One region of the Streptomyces sp. V3I8 genome, then DNA from elsewhere that is predicted to be linked to it. Evidence: riboswitches for the same ligand, from Rfam matches in the RefSeq annotation. Region 1 holds a riboswitch; each other region holds the start of a gene.

Region 1 (5,647 bases):
CCGCGGGGTCACGGCGAGGCCCTGCTCCAGGTACGCGTCGACCCCGCCCCACGTCTCCTCGATCGTGTCGAACGCCGCCGTCAGGTACTCGGCGCGGGCGTCGAAGAGAGGGCTCAGCAACTCCATCACCTCGGGGGTGTACGCCGAGGCGGCGGAGCCGCTGCGGTGGACCTTGTAGCGGCGGTGCGCCGCGTTCGACTCCAGGTAGTCCGTCATGACGGCCTCGCGCTCGACGCCGACGGCGAGGAGCGTCACGGCGACGGAGAGACCGGCCCGGTCCTTGCCCGCCGCGCAGTGCATCAGCGCCGGGACGCTGCCCTCCGCCAGCGCGTGCAGCACCTGACGGTGCTCGGCGGTGCGGTCCTTGATGATCGTGCGGTACGAGCCGATCATGCGGTCCGCCGCCCGGCCGTCCGAGAGCAGCTCGCGCAGCTGCTCCAGATTCCCGTCGCGGACCATCTTCCAGAACTCCGCGCCGTCCGCCGGGTCCGACAGCGGCAGGTTCACATTGCGCACCCCGGGCAGCTCGACATCGGCGCCCTCGAGCTTGTGGTCGGCCGCGTTGCGGAAGTCGAAGATCGTGTGCAGGCCCAGGGAGGCCAGGAACGCGGCGTCCGACGCCGTCGCGTGCGCGAGGTGGCCGCTGCGGAAGAGCCGCCCGTACGCCAGACGCCGGCCGTCCACCGTCGGCAGGCCGCCCACGTCGCGGAAGTTGCGCACTCCGGTCAGCTCGGGCTCGGTCGACGGGACCTGCTGCGTCACGGGGGCTCCTCCCCTCGGCTGCCGACGCGGCTCGTCGGCGAGGTGCGTATCCGACGATACGACATCGGTTCACGGGCCGATGAGTTGTCCACAGGCGTTGCCCGAAGGGCGGGTCGGCCCTGATGATGTTGGGGCTTGAGCGTGCCTGTTCGAATATGTGAGGGCTTGATGGTAGAGATCGGCGCAGACGGCCGTACGTGGCTTCTTTCGGGGCCCACGAGCAGCTACGGCCTGCGGCTCGGTGACGAGGACGAGCTGCTTCATCTGCACTGGGGCCCGAGGATCGCACTCGCCGACGCCGAGGCGCTCGCCGCGGGTCCCGGCCCGGAGTACTGGGCGTTCGAGGCGACCCTCGACGGCCACGAGGAGTACCCGGTCGAGGGCGGTCCCCGCTTCGTGCGGCCCGCGCTGTCCGTGCGGACACCGGACAGGCGCGGCACCGAGTGGCGCTTCGAGGGGTACGAGACCGACGAGGCCGAGGGGGCGGAGGGGGCCGGCGGGGGCGAGCTGCGGCTGCGGTTCTCCGACTCCGGGCTCGGCATCACCCTGCACTACCGGATGCGGGCCGGTGGCGACGTCGTCGAGCGCTGGGTGACCCTCGCCAACGAGGGGCCCGCCCTGGAGGTGCTGCGGGCCGACTCCGCGACCTGGACGCTGCCGCTGCGCGACGGGTGGCGGCTGTCCCAGCTGCACGGACGGTGGGCGGCCGAGTCACGGCTCACGCGCTCGGAGCTCACCTACGGCGAGAAGATCATCGGCAGCCGGCGCGGGCACACCGGGCACCAGCACCTGCCGTGGGTCGCCCTGGACGCGGACGGCACGGCGACCGAGGAGCTGGGCGAGGTCTACGGCTGCGCGCTCGCCTGGTCGGGGACCTGGCGGATCGCGGTGGCGCAACTGCCGGACGCGCGCGTGCAGATCACCGGCGGCGCCGGGTACGACGACTCGGGCCTGCTGCGGCTGGAGCCGGGGGAGAGCTTCGTCACGCCCGTCTTCGCGGGGCTGTGGAGCGACGGTGGCTTCGGCGGGGCGAGCCGTGCCTGGCACGCGTACCAGCGCGCGCACGTGATCCCGGACGCGGACCGGTACCGGCCCGTGCTCTACAACTCCTGGGAGGCCACCGAGTTCGACATCTCCGAGGAGCAGCAGCGGGCGCTCGCCCGCCGGGCCGCCGACGCGGGGATCGAGCTGTTCGTGGTGGACGACGGCTGGTTCGGGGCGCGCACCAGCGACCGGGCCGGGCTCGGCGACTGGACGGTCAACCGGGACCGCTTCCCCGGCGGCCTCACCCCGCTGAGCGACTACGTGCACGGGCTCGGGATGCAGTTCGGCATCTGGGTCGAGCCCGAGATGGTCAACCCGGACAGCGAGCTGTACCGCGCGCACCCCGACTGGGTGCAGTTCCAGCCGGGCCGCAGGCGCACGGAACTGCGCAACCAGCTCGTCCTGAACCTCGCCCGCGAGGACGTCCAGGAGTACCTGTGGGAACAGCTCGACGCGCTGCTCTCCAGCGCGCCGATCGACTACGTGAAGTGGGACTTCAACCGCTGCTTCACCGACGCGGGCTGGCCCGGCGAGGCGTATCCGCAGCGGCTGTGGGTGGACCATGTGCACGCCCTGTACCGCCTGCTGGACCGGCTGCGGGCGGCCCACCCCCACGTGGCCTTCGAGTCCTGCTCGGGCGGCGGCGGGCGGATCGACCTCGGGATCATGGCCCGTACGGACCAGGTGTGGACCTCCGACAACACCGACCCGCTCGACCGGCTCGCCATCCAGCACGGGTACAGCCAGGTGCATCCCGCGCGGGCCATGGCCGCCTGGGTCACAGACAGCCCGAACACCCAGCTCAACGGGCGGGTCAGCTCGCTGCGCTTCCGGTTCGTGAGCGCGATGGCCGGGGTGCTCGGAGTCGGCGGCGACCTCACCCGGTGGAGCGCCGGGGAGCTGGCCGAGGCGCGGACCTGGGTGGACCTCTACAAGGAGATCCGGCCCGTCGTGCAGGGCGGCGACCTGTACCGGCTGCGGGCGCCGGAGGGCGGGCTGAGCGCCGTCCAGTACGTCCGCGGCGGCGAGACCGTCGTCCTCGCCTGGCTGCAGGCCCAGCACCACGGCGAGCCGGTCCCGCCGCTGCGGCTGCGCGGACTCGACCCGTCAGCATCGTACGAATGCCTCGAAACGGGCGAAGTGCACCGGGGTGCGGTGCTGTTGCACCACGGGGTGCGGACGGGGCTGCGCGGGGATCTCGACGCGGCAGTTGTCCGGCTGCGTCGCATGTGACGGATGTGTCCGCAATGGAGCCTTCGTTCCAACTCGTGCCGGAATGAAGGCTCCTGGGGCCGTGCGCCGTGAGCAGCGTCATATCCGTGACGTTCCGCTGTCGCCATGCTCACGTAAGTCCACTTTGTTTCCAGGGCCGCAGCAAGGAAAAGGCGGCCCGTATTCACGCAGGGTGACCGGTATTCCATCGGAGGATCAAGGAAACAGGGGACACAGGAAACCCCGAAGGTTGTTTCCGCCTCTTCATGTCGCTTACGTTCACCTCCAATCCGGACGGACGCCCAATCCTGCCGCCGCCCGGAATCCGCACACCCACCCGATCCACGGCAGGAGCGGGGGACCCACAGGTACTACGCCTGTTCCGGTCTCCGGAACGGGCTCGGGGTTAAGCCGTGCGACAGCACGGCCGGGCATCTCCAGCCCGCACCCGACAGCTCACCTCGCAGGCGCCGGAGAGGAATTCGTCATGCCCGCGAAGGGTAAGCACCGCCGTCCCAGGTCCCAGCGTTTCACCCGCTCCATAGCCGTGGCCGGAACCGGGGGCGCGGCCCTCGCCCTCCCGCTGCTCGGCGCGGCCGGAGCGCACGCCGCCACCCCGCAGTCCGCCGCCGACTCCGTCGCGAGTGCCTCGAACGTCGCGAGCGAAACCCCGAAGTCCGCACCGGCCGCCGACAAGAAGGCCGGAGCGGGGAAGACCGGGGCGCAGAAGGTCACCACCAAGACGTACGCCGTGCGTTCGGGCGACTCCCTGTCGAAGATCGCCGACACGCAGGACGTCGACGGTGGCTGGAAGAAGCTGTACTCGGACAACCGCACCGTGGTCGGCGGCGACCCGTCGCTCATCCATCCGGGCCTGAAGCTCACGCTCGGCGGGGCCGCGGCCACCACCGGCTCCGACGCCTCCGAGGCGGCCGGGCGGTCCACCGCCAAGAAGCCGGCCACGACGTCCAGGGCCACGGACACCTCCGCCGCCACCTCGACCGCTCCGTCGGCCTCCAGCGGCTTCTCGCTGCCGGTCGCGGGTGCGTCGATCGGGACCTCGTACAAGATGTCCGGCAGCATGTGGTCCAGCGGCTACCACACCGGTGTCGACTTCGTGGTGCCCACCGGCACCTCGCTCAAGTCCGTCGGCGCGGGCACGGTGGTCTCCGCCGGATGGGGCGGCGCGTACGGCAACCAGGTCGTCATCCGGCTCGCCGACGGCCACTACGCCCAGTACGCCCACCTGTCCTCCCTGTCCGTCTCGGCCGGCCAGGCCGTGACCGGCGGACAGCAGGTCGGCCTCTCCGGCGCGACGGGCAACGTCACCGGCCCGCACCTGCACTTCGAGATCCGCACCACCCCGGACTACGGCTCGGACGTGGACCCGCTGGCGTACCTGCGTGCCAAGGGCGTTTCCGTCTGACACCCGCTCGGCACGTCCTTCGAAGGCCGGACCCCGTCACGGGGTCCGGCCTTCGGCATGCCGTCGCGCGGACGGTACGGCCCGTACCGCCCGCGCGACGGGCGCGGCGTGTTGCGGTCTCGTGGCGTGGCCGGGCGGAGCGTCGACACGGGTGGGCGGCAGGCGCCAGAGTGATCTCCACAAGCGCTTTCCGCACCCATGGCGGTGCCGGAGCCGTCGCTCACCACCCCCGGAGGAACCGCGCCATGACGACCACACGCAGGGCGTTCGGAGCCCTGGCCGCAGGCGCCGGCCTCGCCGCGCTCGTCCCCGGAGCGCCGGCGGGCGCCGCGGACCGCCACCGCCCGGGGCGGATCCTCGCCCGCGACGACTTCAGGCACGGCCTCGGCCGGTGGGTGACCGAACTGCAGGACGGCGGCAGCGTCACCGCCTCCCGGGGTGTCCTGGACATCGACGTACCCGGCGGTGCGACGGTCTGGTTCAGGCACGCGCTCCGCGGACCGTACGTCATCGGGTACACCGCCGTCCCGATCGGCGCGGGCGGCGTCAACGACCGCGTCTCGGACCTCAACAACTTCTGGAACGCCATCGACGCCCGCTCGCCCGACGACCTCTTCGCCACGCCCCGCGACGGTGCGCTCGCGACCTACGACCACCTCAGGACGTACTACGTGGGATACGGCGCGAACGGCAACACCACGACCAGGCTGCGCCGCTACGTCGGCGAGGCGGGCGTACGGCCGCTGATCCACGACTACACGGAGCCCCTGCTCACCGCGAACCGGCCGAACCGGGTCCGGATCGTCTCGGACGGTTCGACGGTCCAGTGGTGGAACAACGGCCGGCTCGTTCTCGACCACACGGACCCGGAGCCGTACACGAGCGGGCACTTCGCCTTCCGGACCACCTGGAGCCACTTCGCGATCAGCGACTTCCACGTACGGGAGCTGCGGAAACGTACCTGAAGGAGCTCTGTATTCCTGGATTGACCAACACTTGACAAGTGGCTTATCTCACCGCGCGTCAACCCCTTCCTACGGTCGCGTAGCTCACACCCCAAGGTGAATCATGGGCCGACGTGGCAGACGATTCGAGAGACGGCAACAGAAAAGACGACAACAGATCAGTGATCGGGTCGTACGTGGCGGTGGGGGACAGCTTCACCGAGGGCGTCGGCGACCCCGGCCCGGACGGGTCCTTCGT
Region 2 (5,647 bases), 960 kb from region 1:
CGGCCAGCGCGTGCGCCAGCGCGGTACGGAAGTCCCCGGCCGAGGCGTTGGTGGTCAGGTCTCGGGGCGGCAGGGGCCGCAGTCCTTGGGCGAGACACGCGTCGTACGTCAGGAGCCCGAGCGATTCGGAGTTCCCGAGGATCGCCACCCTGGGGCCGGCGGGCAGCGGCTGGCGGGCCAGCAGCAGTCCCGCGTCGACCAGCTCCGTGATCGTGTCCACCCGGATGACCCCGGCCTGCCGCAGCAGCGCGGACACCGTGGCGTGGGGCAGCCGGGTGGCCCGTACCGCGTGCCCCTGGGGCGCCGCTCCGCCGTGCCGGGCGCCCTGGACGACGACCAGTGGCTTGGCCGCCGCCGTGCGCCGCGCGAGGCGGGTGAACTTCCGCGGGTTCCCGATCGATTCGAGGTACATCAGCGCGACATCGGTGTCGGGGTCGTCGTACCAGTACTGAAGGACGTCGTTCCCGGACACGTCCGCCCGGTTGCCCGAGGAGACGAAGGTCGACACGCCCGTCACACCCGTGACCCCGCCGCCGCGCCGGTGCAGACGGGACAGCAGCGCGATCCCGATGGCCCCGGACTGGGCGAACAGGCCGATGCGGCCGGTGCGTGGCATCTCCGGCGCGAGCGAGGCGTTGAGCCGCGTCCGCGGCGAGGCGTTGATGACGCCGAAGGCGTTCGGCCCGATGAGCCGCATTCCGTACGTACGGACCTGGCGGACGAGTTCGCGCTGGCGCTCCCTGCCCTCGGGGCCGCTCTCGGCGTACCCCGCGGACACCACGACCAGTCCTTGCACGCCGTGCTCACCGCACTGCGCGACCGCCTCGGGCACCCGTTCGGCCGGAACGGCGATCACGGCGAGGTCGACGGGCTCGCCGATGTCCCGCACGCTGCGGTGGGCCGGGACACCGGCCAGCTCCTTCTCCCCGAGCGCCCCGTTCACCGCGTACAGGCGGCCGGTGAATCCGGCGTCGCGCAGGTTCTCCAGGATGCTGCGCCCCACTCCCCCGGGCGTGCGGCCGGCTCCGACGACCGCGACCGAACCGGGCGCGAGGAGGCGGGCCACCGAGCGTGCCTCCGCCCGCTGCTCCCGCGCGCGCTGCACGGCCAGCGAGCGGTCGGTGGGCTCCAGGCCGAACTCCAGGCGTACGACGCCGTCCTCGAAGCTGCGCTTCTGCCGGTACCCGGCGTCCGTGAAGACCTTGATCATCTTGTTGTTGGCGGGCAGCACCTCGGCGGCGAACCGGCGCACGCCCCGCTCGCGGGCGACGGCCGCGATGTGCTCGAGCAGGGCGGACGCCACGCCGCGGCCCTGATGGGCGTCCTGGACGAGGAAGGCGACCTCCGCCTCGTCCGCGGGGGCGGAGGCGGGCATGCCGTCCGCGCTGATGCGGTCGTAGCGCACGGTGGCGATGAACTCGCCGCCGACGGTGGCCGCGAGCCCCACCCGGTCCACGAAGTCGTGGTGGGTGAAGCGGTGGACGTCCTTGGCGGACAGGCGCGGGTACGGCGCGAAGAAGCGGTAGTACTTCGACTCGGCGGACACCTGCTCGTAGAAGCTGACCAGGCGGTCGGCGTCGTCGGCCGTGATGGGCCGGACGCGCGCGGTGCCGCCGTCGCGCAGCACGACGTCGGCCTCCCAGTGCGCGGGGTACTCGTGCCGGTCCGTCGGGGTCTGCATGGGGCCCAGACTACGGCTCGGGTCCGACAACGGCGGGGGCTCTGCCGGGCCGATCCCGGCGTGCGTCCCTGTGTGCGTCCCGGCGCCGGGCGGGTCCCGGGCGGGTCCCGGGCGGGTCCCGGGCGGGTCCCGGGTCAGCGCGGACGGACCGCGTGCTCCGTGCCGCCGCGCGCGCTCCGTGCCGCCGGGCTCGCGCACGGCCGGGGCGCGGGGCAGTCTTGGGGTCGCGTCCCGCCCGGGGCGCGCTCCACGTGTGGAACACTGGTCTAGACAACCTTGAGACACCTGAAGGGCAGCATCACATGGCTGAGCGCCGCGTCAACGTCGGCTGGGCCGAGGGTCTTCACGCCCGCCCCGCCTCCATCTTCGTCCGGGCGGTCACGGCCTCCGGCGTCCCCGTGACGATCGCCAAGGCCGGCGGCGACCCCGTCAACGCCGCTTCCATGCTCGGGGTCCTCGGCCTGGGCGCCCAGGGTGGCGAGGAGATCGTCCTGGCCTCCGACGCCGACGGCGCGGACACCGCGCTCGACCGCCTGGCCAAGCTGGTCTCCGAGGGTCTCGAGGAGCTCCCCGAGACGGTCTGATCCGCGCGACCCGCGTATCTCCACGTACGGCGGAGCCGCGTCACTCCCACCCGGGGCGACGCGGCTTTGCCGTTCACGCTTTTCGGCCGACGCCGGCCGGCCGATTCCCGTACACGCCGGCCAGCCGATTCCCGTACACACGGAAATACCGTGCCCGCTAATTCCCGGAAACGCGGAAAAAGGGGCAACAGAAATAGGCCCCCACCGAATAACACTCTTTGTATACGGCGCTTCTGTTAATGCCGCAGGCCCGCCGTGTTTACGGGATGTTGCGAAGTCCTCACACGCTCGGCGCGGTTCCCGCCGGGGAAGCGCAGCCGGTGCGCGGCCGTCGCCCGTTCGGCGTGCAGCGCCGTGACGGACCGGGCCCGGTCGCTGTCCCCGCGGGCGACGGCGTCCACGATGGCCCCGTGCTCGGTCCAGGACTCGGCGGGGTGCGCGGGCGCCTCCACCGAGTACATCCAGGCGATCTTGTGCCGCAGCTGGGCGAGTGTCGAGGTCAGTGCCGGACTGCCCGAGGCCTGCGCGAGCGTCTCGTGGAACCAGCCGCCGAGCGAGCGCAGATCCTCGCTGTTGCCCCGCCTGGCCCGCTCCTGTCCCAGCCTGACCAGGCCGCGCAGCACCTTGAGATGGGCCTCGGTACGGCGCTGGGCGGCCCGGGCGGCGCCCAGCGGCTCCAGCAGCACGCGCATCTCCAGGAGGTCGGCGGCCTCCTGCTCCGTCGGTTCCGCGACGCACGCGCCCGCGTGCCGGCGCGTGACCACGAACCCCTCCGCCTCCAGGGTGCGCAGCGCCTCGCGCACGGGGACCCGCGAGACGCCGTACCGGCGCGCGAGCAGTTCCTCGGTGAGCCGGCCGCCGCGTTCGTAGACACCCGCGACGATGTCGTCACGGATCGCCGTGCATACCGAGCGCGCGGGAATACGCATGACCGGACCTCCGCCTTAACCCCCGCGAAACGCGGTCGATTGACGCTTCTCCGGTGACTCTATTGCAGAGGACGGGAAATTCCGAAGGCAGTCCGGAATCCATGGATATTTTTTGGACACACCGCACTTCGGCGGAAGGCCCCGGCTCGGTGAGCCGGGGCCTTCCGCCGAAGTGCGGTGTCGTGCGACGCGGTGTCCTGCGACGCGAGGCTGTGCCGTGCGGTCAGACGTTCACGCCGTGCCCGCGCAGGTACGCGACCGGGTCCATGTCGGATCCGTACTCGGCGGTGGTGCGCGCCTCGAAGTGCAGGTGCGCCCCGGTGACGTTGCCGGTCGCCCCGGAGAGGGCTATCCGCTGTCCCGGCGTGACCGTCTGGCCGACCGTGACGCCGATGGACGACAGGTGCCCGTACTGGGTGTACGTGCCGTCGGTCATCCTGATGACGACCTGGTTGCCGTAGGCGCCGCCCCAGCCCGCCTCCACGACCGTGCCCGAGCCCACCGCGTGCACGGGGGTGCCGCCGGCGGCGTGGAAGTCGATGCCGGTGTGGCTGCCCGAGGACCAGATGCCGCCGCCGGCCTGGTAGGAGGTGGAGACGTACGAGCCGGCGATCGGCGCGGTGTACGCGTTGAGACGCTTGCGCTCGGCCTCGCGGGCGGCACGCACCTTGGCCTCGCGCTCCTTCTCGGCCTTCGCCGCGGCCTCCTCGGCGCGCTTCTTCGCGTCGGCCTCGGCCTTCTCGCGGGCGGCGGCCTGCTCGGCGGCCTGCCGCTGGGCGGTGGCCTGCGCGTCGATCTCGTGGGCGACCGAGTCGCCCATGGTGACGGCCTTGAGGGGCCCCGTCTGCTCGATCCCGCCCTCGGCGGCGAGCGCCGGCGAGGCGGCCAGGGTGCCCACGACGCCGGTGGTGGCGAGGGCGGCGACGCCGACGGTCCTGCGGGTGGTACGCGTCATGCGGCTGGGAAGACGGTGCTTCCCCGTGGCGCGGGTGAACGCCATGAAGTGGCTGGTCCTTTCCTTCCTTCTCGCCTACCGGGTTAGCTGACGGGTTCGGAGCAGGAAGGTCTCCTACGGGCGCCCTTCGGGAAGGGCGTCCGATTCACCCCAGGGACGTGTGGGTCCCCGGCTCCCCGGGCTCGCGCCGTACGGGGACTCGGCGATGACTGTCCGGTGCCGCGGACGCGGCGCACTGCCTGACGAACAGCCGGACCGACGCTAAACGGCGCCTCTTTCGGCAGACAAACGGATCACCACTTTTGTAGCGCACGCCACAGGGCAGACGGGCAACCTCTGTACCAATACGGGCGCATCGGACACGCCACGCACCGAGGCGGACAACGGACGGAAGACAGACAAGAAGACAGACGGAAGAGGCGGAAGAAACGGAAAAGGGCCCGGGGGACTCATCCAGTCACCCGGGCCCAGCCTCCGCCGGCCGCTACTCGGCCGTCACCACGCTCACTTCACCGATACCGAGGGCCCTGACCGGCTCCTCGATCTGCGCGGCGTCACCGACGAGGACGGTCACCAGCCGGTCCACCGGGAAGGCGTTCACGGCGGCCGCGGTGGCCTCCACGGTGCCGGTGGCGGCGAGCTGCCGGTACAGCGTCGCCTGGAAGTCGTCCGGCAGGTGCTGCTCGACCTGGTCGGCGAGCGTGCCCGCGACGGCTGCCGCGGTCTCGTACTTCAGGGGCGCCACGCCCACCAGGTTCTGCACGGCGACGTCCCGCTCGGCGTCCGTCAGCCCCTCGGCGGCGAGCGTGCGCAGCACCTTCCAGAGGTCGTCGAGCGCCGGGCCGGTGTTCGGGGTGTCCACGGAACCGCTGATGGCGAGCATCGAGATGCCCGTGCCGTCCGGGGCGGAGCGCAGCACCTGGCCGAACGCCCGTACGCCGTAGGTGTATCCCTTCTCCTCGCGCAGGACGCGGTCCAGGCGGGAGGTGAGGGTGCCGCCGAGGCAGTACGTACCGAGCACCTGGGCGGGCCACACGCGGTCGTGCCGGTCTGCGCCGACCCGGCCGATGAGCAGTTGCGTCTGTACGGCGCCGGGCCGGTCGACGATGATCACCCGGCCGGTGTCGTCGGCGGTCACCGAGGGCACGGGACGCGCCTCGGCCTGCGATCCGGTCCAGGCGCCGAGCGTGTCCGCGAGCAGCGCGTCGAGGTCGACGCCGGTGAGGTCGCCGACGACGACCGCGGTGGCCGTGGCCGGGCGCACGTGCTTCTCGTAGAAGGCGCGTACGGCCGCGGAGTCGATCGCGGTGACCGTCTTCTCGGTGCCCTGGCGCGGACGCGACATGCGGGAGTCCGCCGGGAAGAGCTGACGGGACAGCTCCTTGGCGGCCCGGCGGGCCGGGTTGGCGCTCTCGTGCGGGATCTCGTCGAGCCGGTTGCGCACCAGCCGCTCGATCTCGCCGTCGTCGAACGCGGGCGCCCTGAGGGCGTCGGCGAG
Region 3 (5,647 bases), 2.0 Mb from region 1:
TGGTGCGACACGGGCCGGTCTGACGCGGTCCCTCGTCGCCGGGCTTCCCGAGCCGGTGCACTCGCCCCGCGCGCTCGTACAGCGGCGGCTGCGCGACAAGATGCCACCCCAGCCTGGCCGAGGCGACCAGGCGGCGTCCTGGCATTTCAGGTCACCCGGCCCAGCTTCCCGCCGTGGAGGTGGCGTCGGTGGACCGGATCGTCGCCGACGCCATGGGGTACATAGTGACCATGTTCTTCCCTGCGCAGCCGCAGCCCTGGGCCCTGTCCGAAAAATGATCTCGCCGGTCGTTCACCGCGCTCTTGAGGGAGGCCGTTCATGCTTTCGGCGCTGCTGGGGATCCTGGGAGGCGTACTTCTGCCCGTCGCTGTCCTTTTGCTGATCATCGGCAGGTCATGGCTCTGGGGCCCCGGGGCGCTGGAACTGCCTTGGCGTCTCCTCTTCGTCCTGGTCCTCGTCGTGCTTTTCGCAGTGAGTGGTCTGGCGCTGTGGGCCGATGCCGACTGCGGCGCCGACTGCCAGCCGGTGGTGACGCCGGTGTTCCCCTGACCGGGAAGTTGCGAAGGAGCCTCCGCCGGGGCTCGGCGGGCGGATACCCGTCGGGCCCCGAGCGCGAGAAGTGCAAGGCCGGACACCGCATCGAGTGCCGGATCGGCCTGCTCAAGCAGGCCCGTGGCGTCGTGACGCGCCAGCTACGACAAGCGTGCCGTCCGCTTCGGAACGACCGTCCGACTCACCCTCGTACGGCAATCCCTGTGACCCTGCCTCCTCACGTCACCTGCCTCACACCACCTGCCTCACACCACCCGTGTCGCCCCCGCGAACGGCATCTCGTCGATCGGGGCCACCCGTACCGGTGCCGACGGGTTCGGTGCGTGCACCATCCGGCCGTTGCCCACGTACAGCCCCACATGGCTGATGCCCGAGTAGAAGAACACCAGGTCGCCGGGGCGGAGTTCGGAGCGCGCGATGCGCCGCCCCGCGTCGATCTGCGCGTACGTCGTCCGGGGCAGTTCGATGCCCGCGGAGCGGTACGCGGCCTGCATGAGGCCGGAGCAGTCGAAGGCGTCCGGACCGGTGGCGCCCCACACGTATGGGCTGCCGAGCTTCCCGTACGCGTAGGAGACGGCCGCCGCCGCACGGGAGTCGGAGGCGGCCGCGGGGGAGCCCGTGCCGAGGCCGCGCGGGGCCGGGCCGGTGCGTGAGGCGCGCGCGATGTCCGGGTTGTCGGCACCGATGCGCGCCCGGTCCCCGTCCGGCAGGCGCGCGAGCAGTTCGCGCGCCTCGCCGAGCTTCCCGGTGACCGTCTTCTTGTGCCGCTTCAGGTCGGCCCGGTGTGCTTCCAGCGCGGTCAGTTCGACGTGTGCGGCACCGCGCAGCCGCTCGATGTCGCGCAACTGGGTGCGTACACGGGACACCGTCGTCGCCTGCCTGCTGCCGGCCCGCTCGGCGAACGCGGCGCCGTCCAGGTACTGATCGGGGTCCGAGGAGAGCATCAGTGCCAGTGAGGGATCGACGCCTCCGTCCCGGTACTGGGCACTGGCCAGCGAACCGAGCACGTCACGCTCGGAGTTGAGCCGCTCCGTCTTGCGGGCCGCCTCGTCCTGCAGGGTGCCGAGCCGGTCCGCGGCCTTCGTGGACTTCTCCTTGGCCCCGTTGTACTTCTCGGTGGCGGCCTCCGCCTCCTGGTACAGCTTGTCGACCTTGGCCTTCACCTGCGCCGGTGTCAGCTCGGGCGCCGCGACTCCCGTCCCGCTGAAGCCGGTCGCGCCCGCCGCGCCCGCGAGGGCGACGGTGAAGGCGGTACGGGCCGTGCCGCCGCCGAACGAGCGCTGCCTGGGCCTGCGGTGTGCTGCCACGTGCGATCCACGTTCCTTCCGTAGGGCCGGTCGTACGTCCGGCGGCGGCCCGCACAGGGGGAGCGGGACGCCGCCGGACCTTTCTGGCGGTGGTGCCGACCGCCGCCCCTGGCCAGGGCGGATGTGGTGGGGAGCCGGGCACCTGGGGAAGGACGCTAAACCTGGCCGCACACCCTTGGTAACGCCATGCACGGAAGTGATGGCATCCGGTCACAGGGCGACCGGGTGCGACCGTGATCCGGGCCCGGCGTCACCGGCTTGGCGTAGCGCCGTGACCGATACGCGCGTTGGGGGCCGGCGAAGGACCGGACGGTGCTACGGGCGGAAGCCGGAGCCGGAGCCGGAGCCGGAGCCGGAGCCGGAACCGGAGCCGGAGCCGGGCATCGGGGTCGGAGGCCAGGGCCAGGGCCGGGGATCGAGGTTCCGTCCGGGCCGGTGCGAGTCGGCGTACCGGCGCCCGGTTAGGGTCCGGGCTCATGGACGTACTCATTCATGTCTTCGTCGCCCTGCACATCATCGGCATCGCCGCCCTGCTGGGCGGCTTCCTCACGCAGATGAAGGCCATGGGCGACGGCACGGCCCGCTTCACCCCCGCCATGCTGCACGGCGCGCTGACCATGCTGGTCACGGGCGCGGTCCTCGTCGGCCTCAACCAGGCCGACGACCAGAGCGTCGACAACATCAAGATCGGCGTGAAGCTGGCCCTGCTGATCGTGATCCTCGGCCTCGTCTACGTGCAGCGCGACGAGGAGAAGATCGACAAGCGCCTGTTCGCCCTCGTGGGCGGACTGACCACGGTGAACATCTTCATCGCCCTGCTCTGGACCTGAACAGGACGATGAGGGCCGGGCACCAGGGGCCGTCCCCCCGGTGCCGGGCGCCGGTGGCCTACGTCGGTCGCACCACGCTGTGGATCGGCATGGAGTGGATCGACTCCTCGCGGACGTACGCGCCCGGCTTCGGGGCGTGGATCATCATGCCGTCGCCGACGCAGATGCCGACGTGGCTGATGTCGTCGTAGAAGAAGACGAGGTCACCGGGGCGGGCGCTGTCCACGGAGACCGCCGTGCCGGTCCCCACCTGGTCCCACGTCGTACGCGGAAGAGTCACGCCGGCGGCCTTCCAGGCGGCCTGGGTGAGCCCGGAGCAGTCGTACGAGCCGGGGCCGCTCGCGCCCCACACGTACGGCTTGCCGATCTGGGCGCGGGCGAAGGCGAGCGCCTCGGCGGCCTTGGCCGCTTTGACCGCCTGCCTCTCCCGCTCGATCGCGGCGAGCCGGGCCTCCTCCTCGGCGGTCAGCCGCGCGAGGATCCCGCGTGCCTCGGCGAGCTTGCGCTGCACGTCCGCCTTGGACGTCTTCAGCGCGTTCTCCGTGGTGGTGAGCGTCTCCAGGCCCTCGGACGCCTGCTGCCGCTTCGTCGTCGTGGCGGCCCGCCGTGTCACGTAGTCGTCGACGGCCTGCTTCTGCCGGGCGGTGAGCCGGTTCATCAGCCGGGTCCGGTCGAAGTAGTCCTGCGGGTTGTCCGCCGCCAGGAGCGCGGCGCTGTCGGGGGCGGCGGCGCCCGTGCGCTTCGCCACGTCGCCGAGGAGGGTGTCGACGCGCCGGCGCTGCCTGGTGGTCCGCTCCTTGGCCGCGTTGTACTTCTCGGTGGCCGTGACCGCCCGCTGGTAGAGGTCGTCGATCTTCTTCCGGACTTCCTCCGTGCTCGGCCGGGTGTTCTCCGCGTCCGGTGCGGGCTCCGCGGCCGGCGAGGCGTCCGCCGTCTGGGAGAGCAGGGCCACCGAGGCCGGTGCGGCGGTGGCGGGAGCCGGCGTCCGCATGCCCAGGGGACCGCTGGACCGCGCTCTGCGGTGTGGCGCCACGAGGGCGTCTCCTTCCGTCATCCGCCTACCGGGTTAGCTGTCGGGTTCGGGCGGGTGCTTCGGAAGGTTTGCCCTACGGCCCTGGTCCCGTGCGGGAGTCGGACCGATTCACCCCGTGATCGGTGGGTCCCCGGTTCCGGTGCCACGAGGGCGCACGGATTCGGCGGAGGGCGCCCGGCCCGGCGTTGTTCGCCGGTGCGGGTCGAGCGACCTGATCGAAAGTTAGCCAATTCGTGTGGCACCTGTGAAGTTTGATGTTCGATATGCCCGATACATTTTCGTGACCTGGGCTCCGAGTGTCGTTCGACGGCGGCGATTTGGCATGGTGTGCGATCGGTTGTCTTGGGTGGTGTGCGTGTGGGGCGTGCGTGTGCGGCGCGCGTACCTGTCCGCGGGTGCGTGGTGGCCGGTCGCGCAGTTCCGCGCGCCCCTTACCGATTTCCTTGGTCGCACAGCGTGGCCGGAGCGTAATTTTCGGTGAGGGTCTGGTGGGTGGGAGCGGGGTGTCGGTGGGGGCGCCTAGACTCGGAGAGCGATGAGCAGCCTCTTTGACGACAGCTTCCTGGCGGACCTCAAGCCCTCCCGGGCCCATGAGGAAGAGCCCCCGCCGCCACCCGAGGACGAGGCGCCGGACCCCGGCGCGGACGACCTGTTCGGCGGGCGCTTCGACGCGCCTCCGCCCAGGGACGGCTACTACCGCGACGGCGCCCCGAGGCCGCTCGTGGACCCGGCCGCGCTCCTGGACGGGCTGAACGAGAACCAGCGCGCGGCGGTGGTCCACCAGGGATCGCCCCTGCTCATCGTCGCCGGCGCCGGTTCCGGCAAGACCAGGGTGCTCACCCACCGCATCGCCCACCTGCTGGGCGAGCGCAAGGTGCACCCCGGCCAGATCCTCGCGATCACCTTCACGAACAAGGCCGCGGGCGAGATGAAGGAGCGCGTCGAGCAGCTCGTCGGCCCGCGGGCGAACGCGATGTGGGTGATGACCTTCCACAGCGCCTGCGTACGGATCCTGCGCCGCGAGAGCAAGAGGCTCGGCTTCACGTCGTCCTTCTCGATCTACGACGCCGCCGACAGCAAGCGCCTCATGGCCCTGGTCTGCCGCGACCTCGACCTCGACCCCAAGCGCTTCCCGCCGAAGTCCTTCAGCGCCAAGATCTCGAACCTGAAGAACGAGCTGATCGACGAGGAGGACTTCGCCGCCCAGGCGGCCGACGGCTTCGAGAAGTCCGTCGCCCAGGCGTACGCGATGTACCAGTCGCGGCTGCGCGAGGCGAACGCACTGGACTTCGACGACCTGATCATGACGACGGTCAACCTCCTGCGCGCCTTCCCGGACGTCGCCGAGCACTACCGCCGCCGCTTCCGGCACGTCCTCGTGGACGAGTACCAGGACACGAACCACGCGCAGTACTCCCTCGTCCGGGAGCTCGTCGGCAGCGCCACGGACCCCGCCGCCGGTTCCGCCGCGCATCCCGGGGACGTACCGCCGGGAGAGGTGCTGCCGGGGGAGGGCGACCTCCCGCCCGCCGAGCTGTGCGTCGTCGGTGACGCCGACCAGTCGATCTACGCCTTCCGCGGCGCGACGATCCGCAACATCCTCCAGTTCGAGGAGGACTACCCGAACGCGACGACGATCCTCCTGGAGCAGAACTACCGCTCCACGCAGACGATCCTCACCGCCGCCAACGCGGTCATCGAGCGCAACGAGTCCCGCCGCCCCAAGAACCTGTGGACCAACGCGGGCGCCGGCGCGCGCATCACGGGCTACGTCGCCGACACCGAGCACGACGAGGCGCAGTTCGTCGCCGACGAGATAGACCGCCTCACCGACGCGGGTGACGCGAAGGCCGGCGACGTCGCCGTCTTCTACCGTACGAACGCGCAGTCCCGTGTCTTCGAAGAGGTCTTCATCCGGGTCGGCC
Region 4 (5,647 bases), 3.6 Mb from region 1:
CGCTGCCCGGCGGGGCGTACGACGTCGGTCCCGGAGACCACGACGGTGCCCGACCGGCCGTGGTAACCGATCGGCAGATGCTTCCAGTTGGGGGTGAGGGAGTCCTCGGCGTCAGGACGGAAGATCCGGCCGACGTTCCGGGCGTGGTTCTCGGAGGCGTAGAAGTCGACGTAGTCGGCGACCTCGAAGGGGAGGTGCAGGGTCACCTCGGAGAGGGGGTGGAACAGGGGCGCGACGGTCTCCCGGTGGGCCGGCACCGTCACCCACGCGGTGAGCGCCCGCCGGACGTCCGACCACGCCGTGCGGCCGGCCGCGAGCAGCGGGTTCAGCGAGGGCCGGGCGAGCAGGGAGGCGTACGGGGAGCCGAGCGCGACCGCGGCGGCGCCCGCGTCGAGGACGTGGTCGCCCAACCGGACACCCACGCTCCGCTGATCGGAGCCCTCCGGAGAGCCGTTCAGGGAGAAGACGCCGTACGGAAGATTGTGCGGGCCGAAGGGATCGCCCTCGGGGACATCGAAGGGGGGCATGGGGTGCTGCCTCGCTTTCCGTGTGGGTGCAGCACACGTTACGGGGAGGGGCCGGGCGGGGGCAGTGCCTGAAGAGTTCGCAATGTCCGATTAAGGGTGGGTTCGGGTCCAGGGATGTGCGGGACACGTGGGGGACAGGTGCACGCCCGCCGCGGTCTCGCGCCACCTGCGGCGCGCCTTCGTCCGGCGGACCGGGGATCGACGTCGTCCGCGCCCCGCACCTCGACCTGCCCCCCCAGAACTCGCCGCGGTCGTGCCCGACGGGCCGTCGTCGGGGCGGGCCGGTCCGCCCTGGAGGCGGCGGCGCTCGCCGCGCAGGCCGGCGCACAGGTGCGTGCGGTGGCGCGCGGAAAGGGGTCTGCCGCGTTCGGCGCGCCCCCGGCAGCAGCCGCGGCTGCGCCCGGGTCACTCTTCGGGCGGGCCTGGTCGTTGTGGACCCTCACCTCCTGCCCGCACCCGTACCGGTACCTGCCGTCCGCGGCCCGGCACTTCCTCGTCCGCCACCTCGCCGGACAGCGCGGCTGAACATCCGGGACGGCCCGGGACGGCCCGGGGCGGCCCGGGGCGACCTTAAGGGGAACCGGCGGAGGAATGGAAGAAGAGCCTGAGGGAGGACCGGAGAGGGGCCGGACAGGGACCGGAGAGAGACCGGGAAAGGCCGCGGAAGGGAGGCGTGGGGAGGGGCGCGCGGCCGGTCGGCGCGGTGGCCGATTTGTCATGGGATCGACCCCAACAGCCGGGGCCGGAGGGGGCGTACGGCGACGCGTGGGACGGTCGAGGTGCCGGACGACGTCCGGTTCGCGTCGAGTCGCTGGAGCATTCGATCCGTATTCTCTGATCATGGCCGCACCGAATGCATATTCACTCATCGCCACTGACCTGGACGGGACGCTGCTGCGCGGCGACGACACCCTTTCGGACCGGTCACGCACCGCGCTGGCGATGGCGGTCGGGGCAGGTGCCCGGCACCTCGTGGTGACGGGGCGCCCCGCTCCGCGCGTACGCCCGCTGCTGGAGGAACTGGGCAGCCGGGGACTCGCGGTGTGCGGACAGGGTGCGCAGTTGTACGACGCCGGCGCGAACCGCATGGTGTGGTCCGTCACCCTCGACCGCGAGCTGGCCGAGGTGGCCCTCGGCAAGATCGAGGCGGAGGTCGGCGAGGTGTACGCGGCCGTCGACCAGGACGGCGTGGACGGCCTCACCCTCATCGAGCCGGGCTACGAGATGCCGCACCCGACGCTCCCGGCGGTACGGGTGCTGCGGCGCGACGACCTCTGGACGCAGCCCATCAGCAAGGTGCTGCTGCGCCACCCCCTGCTGTCCGACGACGAGTTGGCGACCGCCGCGCGCGGAGCGGTGGGTTCCCTCGCCAGTGTCACGATGTCCGGCCCCGGTACCGTCGAACTCCAGCCATGCGGCACCACGAAGGCGACGGGGCTCGCGTTGGCCGCCGAGCATCTGGGCCTGACGTCCGCGCAGACCGTCGCCTTCGGGGACATGCCCAACGACATCCCCATGTTCGACTGGGCGGCGCGCGGGGTCGCGATGGCCAACGCGCACCCCGAACTGAAGGCGGTCGCCGACGAGATCACCCTCTCGAACGAGGACGACGGCATCGCGGTGGTCCTGGAGCGGATGTTCTCCGACCGCCCCCGCCCCGGCCCCGGCCCCGGTACCGGCCGGGGCGCGGGTCCGGGTTCCGGTCAGTAGGCCCCGAAGACGTTGTCGATGGAGCCGTACCTGGCGGCGGCGTAGTTGCACGCGGCCGTGATGTTGGCGACCGGGTCGAAGGGGTCGAGCGACGTGCCGGACACGTGGTACGCCGCGAAGGTGGGGTCGATGACCTGGAGGAGCCCCTTGGACGGCGTACCGGCGACCGCGTTGGAGTCCCAGTTGTTCATGGCCTGCGGGTTGCCCGAGGACTCACGGATGATGTTGCGGTGGATGCCGTCGTAGGTGCCCGGGATGCCCTGCTGGGCCATGACGTCCAGCGACTCCCGGATCCAGCCGTCGAGGTCGTCCGTGTAGGTCTTCGCGGTGGCCGGGGTGACGGCGGAGGCCGTGGTCGTTTCGGCCGCCGCGGCCGTCCCGGCCGGGGCGTCGGCGTTCTTCGTGCCCACGGTCAGCTCGAGGCCCGGACGGATGAGCGCCGGGTCGTCGCCGATGACCGCGCGGTTGGCCTTGTACAGCTTCTTCCAGTCGCCCGTGGTGTGCGCCTTGGCGATCTTGGACAGGGTGTCGCCCCCGGCCACCTCGTACGTGACCAGCGAGACCTGCGGAACCACGGCCGTGGCCGCTTGAGCCGTCTGGGCCGCCTGAGCCGCGTGGGTCGGCTGTGCGGCGTGGGCGCCGGTGGCCCCCACGAGGGGGAGCGCGAGCGCGGCACCGCCGGTCCCCGCGGCGACGATGCCACGGGTGAGGGTGCTCGTTCGGGGACGGCGGTGCTTGCCTCGTGAGGCCATGACGCATTCCTCTCCGGCGCCTACGAGGTGAGCTGTCGGGTTCGGGCGGGAGCTGCCCGGCCGCGTGCTGTACGCGACTGCACCCCGAGCCGTTCCGGGATTCGGACCGGCGACTTACCTGGGTTCCCCGCTCCTGCCGTACGCGAGTGAATGGGTGACTGGAATGTCCGGGCGGCGGCAGGATTAGGCGGTCCGTCCGGAGTGACGTGAACGTATGCGAGAGCACATGCCGCTAACAAGCCCCATATTCACGCCCCGGTGGTAATGACCAGCGAAGTCGACCGCGTATTCCTTGATCTATTCGGAATATGAACTTCAACTTGCTTTCTGCAAAGGGAAGTCGGGAGACCGGACAAAATGATCACTTCGGACAGACGTGACTCAATTCACGGTCACGGAAAGGGGGTGGGGGAAGCGTATGGTCAATTCGGTCAAGAAGGTATCTTCGGGGCATTCCGAAGTGCGGAATCCGGCTATTCGCGGACAGGCCCGCCGGGTCCGCCCCGGCCACGCGCGTGTGGCGCTTGTTTCCGCCGTCGCGGGGAACGCGGAAGACCTCGTGGGTTCTCCTCGCGGCGAGGGGTGCGGGGCGGGGGTGTGGGGGCGTGCGGATGTGACGGGCCCGTTCCGGGGCGTGCCGGCTGTCCGGATCGCATCCGTCATACCGGTGGATCCGGAACATACCGCCGGTGATCCGACCGCGCCCGATCCGGTCCATGGGGGCAAAAGGGACCAGGTGGAGTGTGTCCGGCAGGGCGACGGCAGGTGACGGGCGGGCGCTCATCGTGATCGAAAGACGACCGGATACGCTGACTTGAGTGCCACCAGCGACACATCGACAAACGCCTACAGCACCGAGCGCACCCAGCACACCCAGAGCATCCAGAGACCGCCGTTGAGAGCGTCAGCAGACAGGAGACCCTCGTGACCGTCGTCGGGCCGTTCGGGCTGAGCGTGCGGGACCAGGCTCTCGAAGCCGATGTCCAGGCCGGACTGACGGCTGTCGAGGAGGGACTGCTCGAGGCCACCAAGAGCGAGGTCCCGTTCATCACGGAGGCCGCGCAGCACCTCGTGCGCGCGGGCGGCAAGCGGTTCCGGCCGCTGCTCGTGATGCTCGCCGCCCAGTTCGGTGACCCGTACGCGCCGGGCATCGTGCCCTCGGCGGTCGTGGTCGAGCTGACCCACCTCGCCACGCTGTACCACGACGACGTGATGGACGAGGCGGACGTGCGCCGGGGGGTGCCCAGCGCCAACAGCCGCTGGGACAACTCGGTGGCGGTCCTCACCGGCGACTTCCTCTTCGCGCGCGCCTCGCACATCCTGGCCGACCTGGGCCCCGAGGCCGTACGCATCCAGGCGGAGGCCTTCGAGCGGCTGGTCACCGGCCAGATCCTCGAGACGGCGGGACCGCGTGACGGCCGCGACCCGGTCGACCACTACATGGACGTGCTCGGCGGCAAGACCGGCTCGCTGATCGCGGTGGCCGGACGCTTCGGCGCGATGATGTCCGGCGCCGACGAGACGGTGGTCGACGTGCTGACGCAGTACGGGGAGCGGCTCGGCGTCGCCTTCCAGCTCGCCGACGACGTGCTGGACATCGCGAGCGACTCGCGCGAGTCCGGCAAGACGCCGGGCACCGATCTGCGCGAGGGCATCCCGACGATGCCCGTGCTGCGGCTGCGCGAGCGCGTGGAGCGGCTGGGGCTCGCGGAGGACATCGCCCTGTCCGAGCTGCTCGCCTCCGACCTGACGGACGACGACCGGCACGCGGAGGCGCTCGCCAAGCTGCGCGTCCACCCCGCGCTGGACCAGGCGCGCCGCGACACCGTGCGGTACGCGGAGGACGCCCGCGCCACGCTGGCGCCGCTCCCGGAGTGCGACGCGAAGTCGGCCCTGGTGGAGCTGTGCGACGCGGTGGTGCACCGCGCGGGCTGATCCGCGCGAGGTGCCTGTGCCTGCGCCTGTGCCCGTACGACCCCTACGGGTCCGGGGCGGTGCGGTCCGCCTGTGTCATACCGCAGGTGTACACGGAGTTGGCTCCGAGGTCTGACGCTCCACGGCGGTCGATCTGGTCGAATGGGACACACCACTTCACAGGAGTTCGGGTGACAATGGCGGCCAGGGGTGGACGAGTGCGAGGACGGTAAGCCGCCGCCGACGACGGAGGTAGGGCACACATGGCACCGTACGAATCCGACGACAGCACGACCGGGGACGAGGCCGACGACATGCGCGCCGGCCGGCGCAAAGCCGCGCGGTACGTCGTTCCCGTCACGGTGGTGGGGCTGGCTGCGGCGACCATCGGGCTGGTCCCGGCGTTCGCGGGCTCCGGCGATCCCGACCTGCCGGAGGTCAGCGCCCAGCAGCTCATCGAGAAGATAGCCGCCTCGGACGTGCAGCAGCTGTCCGGCACGGTGAAGATCAGTACGGACCTGGGCCTGCCGGACCTCGGGGGCCTGGAGAGCAGCCTCGGCGGTGCGACGGCCGGCGGGGGCGGCGGCTCCGGCTCGTCCGCGGACCCGTCGTCCAAGCTGCTGGAACTGGCGTCCGGCACGCACACGCTGCGGGTCGCGTCCGACGGCGAGAACAAGCAGAAGCTGTCGCTCCTCGACAAGGCCGCCGAGTACAGCGTGATCCACAACGGCGACGAGGTGTGGG

The links. Region 1 has a riboswitch for cyclic di-AMP ahead of QFZ75_RS06460 (M23 family metallopeptidase). Riboswitches for the same ligand answer to the same signal wherever they lie in the genome.
Region 2: another riboswitch for cyclic di-AMP. It lies ahead of QFZ75_RS10640 (M23 family metallopeptidase); the one in region 1 lies ahead of QFZ75_RS06460 (M23 family metallopeptidase).
Region 3: another riboswitch for cyclic di-AMP. It lies ahead of QFZ75_RS15230 (C40 family peptidase); the one in region 1 lies ahead of QFZ75_RS06460 (M23 family metallopeptidase).
Region 4: another riboswitch for cyclic di-AMP. It lies ahead of QFZ75_RS22525 (LysM peptidoglycan-binding domain-containing protein); the one in region 1 lies ahead of QFZ75_RS06460 (M23 family metallopeptidase).

What each region holds. Positions count from the first base shown of each region.
Region 1 covers NZ_JAUSZL010000002.1:1,464,355-1,470,001, reverse strand. Annotated here, with positions in the region: gene QFZ75_RS06470 (tyrosine-protein phosphatase) at 1-762, opposite strand, end outside; gene QFZ75_RS06465 (alpha-galactosidase) at 931-3,039, shown strand; cyclic di-AMP (ydaO/yuaA leader) riboswitch at 3,343-3,501, shown strand; gene QFZ75_RS06460 (M23 family metallopeptidase) at 3,506-4,444, shown strand; gene QFZ75_RS06455 (DUF6250 domain-containing protein) at 4,690-5,409, shown strand; gene QFZ75_RS06450 (SGNH/GDSL hydrolase family protein) at 5,571-5,647, shown strand, end outside.
Region 2 covers NZ_JAUSZL010000002.1:2,421,325-2,426,971, forward strand. Annotated here, with positions in the region: gene QFZ75_RS10625 (bifunctional GNAT family N-acetyltransferase/acetate--CoA ligase family protein) at 1-1,681, opposite strand, end outside; gene QFZ75_RS10630 (HPr family phosphocarrier protein) at 1,984-2,265, shown strand; gene QFZ75_RS10635 (GntR family transcriptional regulator) at 2,502-3,194, opposite strand; gene QFZ75_RS10640 (M23 family metallopeptidase) at 3,418-4,194, opposite strand; cyclic di-AMP (ydaO/yuaA leader) riboswitch at 4,207-4,364, opposite strand; gene QFZ75_RS10645 (pitrilysin family protein) at 4,634-5,647, opposite strand, start outside.
Region 3 covers NZ_JAUSZL010000002.1:3,487,433-3,493,079, reverse strand. Annotated here, with positions in the region: gene QFZ75_RS15245 (hypothetical protein) at 319-549, shown strand; gene QFZ75_RS15240 (C40 family peptidase) at 798-1,859, opposite strand; gene QFZ75_RS15235 (hypothetical protein) at 2,336-2,689, shown strand; gene QFZ75_RS15230 (C40 family peptidase) at 2,748-3,722, opposite strand; cyclic di-AMP (ydaO/yuaA leader) riboswitch at 3,729-3,898, opposite strand; gene pcrA (DNA helicase PcrA) at 4,258-5,647, shown strand, end outside.
Region 4 covers NZ_JAUSZL010000002.1:5,054,755-5,060,401, forward strand. Annotated here, with positions in the region: gene fahA (fumarylacetoacetase) at 1-527, opposite strand, end outside; gene QFZ75_RS22520 (HAD family hydrolase) at 1,368-2,237, shown strand; gene QFZ75_RS22525 (LysM peptidoglycan-binding domain-containing protein) at 2,231-2,989, opposite strand; cyclic di-AMP (ydaO/yuaA leader) riboswitch at 2,994-3,156, opposite strand; gene QFZ75_RS22530 (polyprenyl synthetase family protein) at 3,914-4,924, shown strand; gene QFZ75_RS22535 (sigma-E factor regulatory protein RseB domain-containing protein) at 5,167-5,647, shown strand, end outside.